Regions from separate parts of the Lactiplantibacillus paraxiangfangensis genome, predicted to be linked through region 2. Evidence: predicted binding sites of a transcription regulator. Region 2 holds the regulator's gene; the other holds the start of a gene.
What was found. Region 2 encodes HrcA, which represses chaperone genes, less so after heat shock. Its sites were predicted from a motif close to TTAGCACTCNNNNNNNNNGAGTGCTAA; they were not measured.
Positions count from the first base shown of each region.

Region 1: a site for HrcA is predicted at 2,225-2,251, ahead of AAA939_RS03270 (Hsp20/alpha crystallin family protein). Genes of this name have one in related genera too.

Region 1 is NZ_BTPW01000004.1:132,964-137,400, forward strand. It holds gene AAA939_RS03260 (HAD-IC family P-type ATPase) at 1-1,670, opposite strand, end outside; gene AAA939_RS03265 (PspC domain-containing protein) at 1,936-2,130, opposite strand; gene AAA939_RS03270 (Hsp20/alpha crystallin family protein) at 2,373-2,795, shown strand; gene AAA939_RS03275 (MFS transporter) at 2,984-4,216, shown strand; gene AAA939_RS03280 (hypothetical protein) at 4,373-4,437, shown strand, end outside.
Region 2 is NZ_BTPW01000006.1:25,470-29,906, reverse strand. It holds gene ribF (riboflavin biosynthesis protein RibF) at 1-719, shown strand, start outside; gene budA (acetolactate decarboxylase) at 719-1,432, shown strand; gene hrcA (heat-inducible transcriptional repressor HrcA) at 1,832-2,875, shown strand; gene grpE (nucleotide exchange factor GrpE) at 2,887-3,495, shown strand; gene dnaK (molecular chaperone DnaK) at 3,539-4,437, shown strand, end outside.

The DNA.
Region 1 (4,437 bases), on a different contig from region 2:
TTAGCCGCTTCTTCACGTGGTGGGTCGATGATCCCAACTAAACCGGCTAAGTTTAAGCCGGCAATTTGTTGGGCATCGATTTCCGTGACGCTATCGGAAACGGGAAGGTAAGCTAAACCAACGACCCGTAAGCCGTCCGCCGTTAACTCATCCATCGCTTGATCCCAATAAGTGGGTTGATTGGCCTGTTTAGTTAACCGCAGGATGGTTGCGGGTGACCCTTTGACCATCAAGAACCGCTGGCCATCTAAATCGGCTAAGCGGGCGGAAAAACGAAAGGCGGAGTCAAACGGTAGTGAGTCGACTTCATCAACTTCAGGATCGTGACCAGTCATCTTTCGGTACAAGGTCGTTAACGCCCCGTCGGTTGGTTCACCGGTCAGTTCCCAGCGATTATTTTCAAAGTGTAACTGTGCATCGGTCGTTTGTCCGGCAATTTTGACGAGCCATTCCATGTTACGGTCGGCATGCCAGTCAACGGCTTTACCGTGTAACTTCAACGCACCGTCAAAATTAACGCCACCGTTATCGTCGTAACCCACACCAGTCACGTCAAACGTGTTGTCAGGGGTGACGACTTTAGTTACGGTCATTTCGTTTTTAGTTAAAGTCCCGGTTTTATCGGTATTGACGATATCCACGGCCCCTAAAGTTTCAACGGCGGGAAGCGACTTAACGATAACGTTTTTCTTCGTCATTTGCCGGGTTCCCATCGCAAGGACCACGGACGTGCTAGCTGGTAACCCTTCAGGCATAGAGCCAACGACCATTGTGATAACGGCGATTAAAAGGGTTGGCAAACTGTAAATCTTCGTTACTAGCCCTAATACAAATAGTAAGACGGCCGCCACAACGATGGCAATGGAAAGCCAGAGGCCTAAGGAATTTAAGTTTCGCATTAACGGTGTTGATGTTTGTTTAACTTCACTAACGGATTGTTGAATGTGCCCAATTTCAGTATCTTCAGCGGTGGCTGTAACGATCCCGAAGGCGGAACCACTGGTGACAGCGGTTGACGCGTAGACCATGTTTTTACGGTCGGCCAGGGCTAACTGGTCAGCCGTCATGGGTTCTTCTTGTTTCTCAACGGCGTTCGTTTCACCGGTTAAAACGGATTCCTGAACGTTGAAGTTGTCCGCGGAGATTAAGCGCATGTCCGCGGGAACCGCATCACCGGCTTCTAGGTTAACGAGGTCACCGACAACCAGGTCACGCGCATCAATTTCGAGTTTCTTTCCGTCACGAATCACAAAGTTTTTCGAAATCAGCATTTCACGGATACGTTCTAAGGCGTTACCCGCTTGCCGTTCCTGAACGTATCCGATAATCGCGTTGGCAATGATGACTAAGCCAATAACGACGGAGTCTGAGTAACGGTGCATGAAAAACGTTAAGATCGCGGCGGCCGCTAAAATATAAATAATACTGTTATTAAACTGCTTGATGAATTGGACGAACCGGGATGTACGTTTCGTTTCCAATTCGTTTCGACCGTCGTGTTGTAAACGGTCAGCAGCTTCGGCAACACTTAGCCCATCTTGGGGATCCGTATGGTACTTAGTAGCTAAAGCCGATTCATCAAGCTGCCACAACTTGACCGGATCAGGTGGGACCTGATCATCAGTAGTTGCTTCCGTGGTGTTCAATCTATGGGTGTTATCTTTTATCATTCAATCCACTCCTAAAAATTTATTATATTATCGATTGGGGTCATTAAAGTCTCGGCGCTTCTTGCGCATTGTGTAGGACAATTTCGCCACATCCCTTCCAGTAGGCATTGTTTGTTTAATACATTATATATGATGAACGTTATTTTTAGGTATTAAAATGTTTAACAATCTTATGACTAATAATTACGAGTGTGACGATTGGGTATCAGGCCGAGATGATAAAAGCAGGCGATACCCGAATAAAGGGGGCACCACCTGCATACGATTATCCTTCGATTGGATCCTTCATTAACAACCATAAAATCAAATAAACGATGATTCCTGGAAATACGGGTGTCACGGATAAAACGATGAACAGAATCCGAGCGACGTTAGCATTCCAGTTAAAATGTTCGGCTAGACCGCCGATAACGCCAGCAATGACGCTGTTGTGTGCCGAACGATGAATATCAATTTTCATAGTAAATACCCCTTTTTAAATCATTACCTTTAATGTAGCAGGTTTAGGTATAAACGGCTACTAATTCGCATAGGGTTTAAGAATTAACTAGGAATTAGCAGTCTGGCGATTAGAGTGCTAATTGCTTGCATCGATAAATAAAGCTGGTAGTATATATGTTGAAGGTCAGGAAAGGTCAAATGATTTAAAACCGCCGGCCCGTTTAATTAGCCAAGCATTATGAATGAAAGGGGACTGTTAGTATGGCTAACACTTTAATGAACAAAAATGATTTTGGTATGTTGGATCCTTTTGCACGGATGGCGCAGGATTTCTGGGCACCATTTACTAGTATGGATCAGGCGTTGAAGACGGACATTGACGAAACGGATGACCGTTATCAAGTTAAGGTCGACGTTCCAGGAATTGATAAGCAGGACGTTAAGTTGGATTATCGCGACAACGTGTTGTCAATCAAAGTTCAAAAGAATAGCTTTGTTGATCATGAAGACAAAGATCAAAATGTTGTCATGAATGAACGTCATGCTGGCACGTTACAACGTCAGTACGTTTTACCAAACGTCGCCGCTGATAAAATCAGTGCGACCCAAACGGCTGGTGTGTTGACGATCACGTTACCTAAGACGGCACCCGCAAAAGATGCTGGTCACATTGAAATCCAGTAATGAACGTTATAGATAGTTAAAAAGCACGCGCCCGTGTGATTACGGGCGCGTGCTTTTTTGCTGTCTTGGTGACCATCCCGAAAAATTTCCCGGGAAATAACTGTAATTTTGCGCAAAAAATATGATAAGCTAATTATCATGACATACTTACTGAAAATTAGTAGTTACTAGATTTGGAGATGACAGACGTGGATGACGCAGAACGTGAGCGCGGACCATGGCATCGTAATTTAATTGTCCTATGGTTTTGTACGTTTGTTGCTGGAATGGCTTTTAGTGAAATTATGCCGTTTCTCTCATTATTCGTTAGTCAATTAGGTGATTTTACCAAAGCTCAGGTCACGTTTTATAGTGGTCTGGCTTTTGCTGCGGACTACGCAATTTCTGCAATCTCAGCCCCGTTATGGGGAATTATTGCGGATAAAAAGGGCCGTAAGATAATGCTGTTGCGGGCCTCACTCGGAATGGCCGTTGCGATGGGATTGATGGGCTTTGTGACCAGTGTCTGGCAATTGATTGCTTTGCGGGCACTTCAAGGCGTTTTTGCGGGTTTCATTTCTAACGCGCAGGCGCTAGTCGCTTCGCAGACCCCGCGTCAGTATAGTGGCCGGGCGCTAAGTACCTTAATTACGGGGGCCGTTAGTGGGCAATTGTTTGGACCAGTTATTGGGGGCTTTTTAGCCCAACTATTTTCCATTCGTAACACCTTCTTCATTACGGCGGGCCTCTTGATGGTCGCGTTTTTGATGAGCTTGATCTTTGTTCAGGAGCACTTTAAGCCGGTGGAACATCATCGGCAACCAGGTGATAGTCGCAACCCGTTAGCGGCGTTTAAAAACCCAACGCTAATTATCGTTATGCTTTGCTCAACGGCGATTGTGCAATTTGGGAATGCGTCAATTGCGCCAATCATCAGCCTGTATGTGCGGGAATTGATGAATTATCATGGGCCCATTACGGTGGTTGCGGGGATTATTGCCGCGCTTCCCGGGATTTCTAACATTATTGCTGCGCCGCGGCTAGGGCGATATGGCGATCACCATGGGTCGGGCCGGGTGCTTGTCTTCGGCTATATTTTTGCGGTCATTATGTATTTCCCACAGGGGATCGTGACCAGCGTGATTGCGCTTGGAATATTGCGGTTTGCGATTGGGATTTCTGACGGGGCGTTGTACCCGGAAATTCAGACGGTTTTAACCAAAAATACGCCGGTCCACTTAACGTCAACGGTTTTTAGTTATAATCAATCGTTTCAAGCGATTGGGAATATGCTGGGGGCGTTACTAGGTGGAATTGTTGCGGGTTGGTTCAACTATAATGCCGTCTTCATTATGACGGCGGTATTGCTACTGATCAACTTGGGATTAGTCTTGTGGTTAGTGCCTGAAATTTGGAAAAGAGAAAAACGAAGTACCGAGTAAATGATGAAGCGTTTGGGGAGCAACCGGCCCAAACGCTTTTTTTGATGAGTAAATAAGTAGTATTAGATAATCAGGAAAAAAGCGTTGCCTTCGAGTAAGTCGAAGGGACTAAACTAGCCATATTTCAATTATAGAAGTTATGTAGAGGTGTTCAATGTGGCAATTTTTCAAATTTTAATGGTCGTCCTAGTTGCAACTGGATTACTTACTTTAGTAGGTGA
Region 2 (4,437 bases):
TGCACTTTGACCGTGTCGTTGGGGCGTTACCACCCCAAACGTTTGTTGATCAATTGATCGTGGGCTTACATGCCCAGACGGTGGTCGCCGGTTTCGACTACACGTACGGTCCTAAGAACGTTGCAAATATGCAACACTTGGGTGAATATGCGCAGGGACGGTTTGACATTATCGAAGTGCCAAAAGCGGTTCTTGGTGATCAAAAAATTAGTTCAACGCGAATTCGAACGGCGTTGGATGCGGGTGACATTGACCTCGCCAATGACTTGCTCGGTTACCAGTACGAAACGGCTGGTGAAGTGGTTCACGGGGAAGCCCGCGGCCGGACCCTCGGTTTTCCAACGGCTAACGTTGCCCACGGGAGCAATGCCCGGGTACCAGGCATTGGGACGTACGTCACGATGGTCCAAGTAGGCAATCAGTGGGTCATGGGGATGGCATCCGTTGGGCGTAACGTGACGTTTGGTGATGACCGGCCCATCACGGTTGAAATCAACTTACTCAATTTTAGTGGCGATATTTATGGCCAGACGGTGACGGTTCGCTGGGCACACCGGATGCGCGGGGAAGTTAAGTTTGCTAGCGCGGATGAATTAGTCGACCAGTTGAAGCGTGATGAACAGGAGACGCGTGACTATTACGTGGCGCACCCATTTCTAGTGACGCCCCGGTTAACGGCAGTGCAACAACAAAAGCAATCAAAAACGGAGGAAGCATAATGGCAGCGACGGATAAAATCTTTCAACATGGTACTTTAGGATTGTTAGTTCCCGGTTTGTTCGACGGAACGATTACGGCCGGTGAATTGCTGACCCATGGGGATACTGGGATTGGGACGCTTGATGGTTTGAACGGGGAAGTAATTATCATCAACGGCCATGCCTACCAAGCACGTGAGGATGGTCAGGTACGAGAAATCGCTTCTGATGAGACCTTACCGTTTGCATCGGTCCACTTTGAAAAGCCCGATATCAGCGCGCCAATTGAAACGACGAACCAGGCGGACTTTGAGACCCAAGTTGTCCGTGATTACCGGTTAAGAAACGTTTTCGCTGCAATTCGGATTGACGGAACGTTTAAAACCATTAAGACGCGGGTAGCGCCAAGACAGCAGCCGCCTTATAAGACGTTGGTTCAAGCGACGGCAACTCAGCCCGAGTTCAGTGGGGAGCACGTTCAGGGGACCATTGTCGGCTATTACGCGCCGCAGCTCTTTCAAGGTGCCACGGTCGGTGGGTTCCACTTACACTTTTTGAGTCAGGACCATCAATTAGGCGGGCACTTATTAGGCTTTGAAATTGAACAAGCCGAATTGAAAATTCAACATTTTGCTGATTTTCAAGTTCATTTGCCAATTGATAACGAGGCCTACTTACAAGAAGAATTTGATAACGAAACGATCGACCACGCCATTAACAAGGCGGAACGTTAAGCAAACGACCTTTTGGCTATAGTGGTATAAAAATAACGGTTCAGAAATTTTACTCAACAGATTTCTGAACCGTTATTTTAATTTGGCTTAATTTCGGTTTTGGGTAAAAAAATTAGCACGATTTGCGTTTATTATTAGCACTCTAATAATAAGAGTGCTAATATAGACGTTGTGAAAGGGAAAAGGTCATGGTAAGGGTGCCAAGTATCAGCTAGTTTTGCTAAATCTTGTTTCAAAATCATCATGGCTAGACCACCGTTTAGCAAGGGATTGAGACCTGATTCAATTAGTTGGTAGTGGATATAAAAAATACTTTGCCCTTCCTTGACTTTCACCTGAAGGGTTGTTATATTAGTAATTGTGTTAGCACTTAACTTAACAGAGTGCTAAAAAGAGGTGATGATCACGTTAACTGAACGACAAAGCCTGATTTTGAAGGCCATTGTTCGTGACTATACCGAAGGCGGTAATCCCGTTGGATCCAAGTCGCTGGTGCAAGAGTTGCCAGTGAAGGTCAGCTCCGCAACCATCCGTAACGAGATGGCACGACTTGAAGACCTTGGGTTGATCGTTAAGACGCACCTATCATCAGGTCGGATTCCATCTATTAAAGGGTATCGGTACTACGTTGACCATATTTTGAAACCAGAAAAGGTTGACGGTCAAGATTTGAAAGTCATCCAGCATTCGTTGGGTGGCGAGTTCCATAAGATCGACGAAATTGTTGCGCAATCTGCCGACATCTTGTCACAATTGACTAGTTACACGACGTTTACGTTACGACCAGAGTTAAAAGATAGTCGGTTGAGTGGGTTCCGTCTCGTGCCACTTGGCAACCATCAAGTGATGGCGATCCTTGTGACGAACAACGGCGACGTTGAAAATCAGACGTTTACGATTCCCAATGATTTATCTGGTGATGAGCTCGAACCGGTTGTTCGGTTTATCGATGATCAATTGATTGGCCTGCCGTTACAAGACGTCCTGCAAAAATTACAAAAGGAAATCCCACTGAAGCTTGCGAAGTACTTGCAAGATCCTAAGGGGTTCTTAGATATTTTTGGCAGTGTATTGTCCAAGGCAGCCTCTGAACGATTCTACGTCGGTGGTAAGTTGAATCTTTTCAACTATACGAGCCAACAGAATCCGCGAGAATTGCAGTCATTGTACTCGTTGCTTGACCAAACGGACAACTTAGCGAATGTGATTGGGCCACCTGGTCAACACATTCAGGTTCGTATCGGTAATGAGATCACCAACGATTTGTTGAAGGATTACAGTTTAATCACTGCGACGTACGATGTTGATCAGCACGGTAAAGGGATGATTGCCATCCTGGGCCCGACAGCGATGCCGTATTCGCGGATGATTGGACTGATGGGTGCGTTCCAACAGGAGCTTGCCCGCAAATTATTAGATTATTACCGGTACTTTGACGAGTGACGGACAGGGAGATGAAAGCATTGGCTAAAGAAACAAAGAGTGCTGAAGCAGCTGAAGAAACAACTTCAACGGCCACCAGTACGACTAGTGAAGCTAGTCAAGCCGCGACTTCGACTGCCAGTGAAACAGCAGGTGCAGCGGACAAACAGTCGGCCAAAGATCCACGCGATGAACAGATCCAAAGTTTGAAAGATCAGCTTAATCAAAAGGATGACCAGTTACTTCGTGCCCAAGCGGAAATTGTGAACATGCAAAACCGCAACAAGAAGGAACAGGCCGCAATGATCAAGTATGATGGTCAATCGTTAGCTAAGGATGTTTTACCCGTTTTGGATAACTTGGAACGGGCATTATCAACGCAGGCAGACGACGAGGCAGCACAACAGTTGAAGAAGGGCGTTGAAATGGTCTATGGTCATTTACAAGACGCTTTGAAGAAACACAGTGTTACCGAAGTGCCAGCTGATGGTGAGAAGTTTGATCCAAACGTTCACCAAGCTGTTCAGACAGTACCTGCTGACAAGGATCATCCGGCTGATACGGTTGTTCAAGTCTTACAAAAGGGTTACCTTTTCAAAGACCGGACGCTCCGCGCAGCAATGGTCGTTGTCGCACAATAAATAATTAAAAATAAAAATAAATTAAAAAGAGGTTTGTTGATTTATGGCAAGTAATAAAATTATCGGTATTGACCTCGGGACGACGAACTCTGCAGTTGCCGTTCTCGAAGGTAATGAACCTAAGATTATCACAACTCCTGAAGGTGGCCGGACGGTCCCATCAGTCGTTGCGTTTAAAGATGGCGAAACTCAAGTTGGTGAAGTTGCCAAACGGCAAGCAATCACTAACCCTAACACTGTTTCATCAATCAAGCGTCACATGGGTGAAGCGGGCTACAAAGTAAATGTTGATGGCAAGGACTATACGCCACAACAAATTTCTGCGATGATTTTACAATACATCAAGGGCTTTGCTGAAGACTACTTGGGTGACACGGTTGAAAAGGCCGTTGTAACCGTTCCTGCATACTTTAACGATGCGCAACGGCAAGCAACCAAGGATGCTGGTAAGATTGCCGGCTTAAACATCGAACGGATTATCAACGAACCAACCGCCGCTGCATTGGCTTATGGTTTGGATAAAACCGACAAAGATGAAAAAATCTTAGTCTATGACCTTGGTGGTGGGACTTTTGATGTTTCCATCCTTGAATTAGGCGACGGGGTCTTTGAGGTGTTATCAACCAATGGTGATACGCAACTTGGTGGTGACGACTTTGACCAAAAGATTATCGACTGGTTAGTTGCTGACTTTAAGGCTAGCAACGGTGTCGACTTATCCCAAGACAAGATGGCCTTACAACGGTTAAAGGATGCTGCTGAAAAAGCTAAGAAAGACCTTTCAGGTGTTTCTGAAGCCCAAATCAGTTTGCCATTTATTTCTGCCGGCGCAAACGGCCCATTACACTTGGAAACCACGTTAACTCGTGCCAAGTTTAATGAATTAACGGCTGACTTAGTTGAAAAGACGCGGATTCCTGTTGAAAACGCGTTGAAGGATGC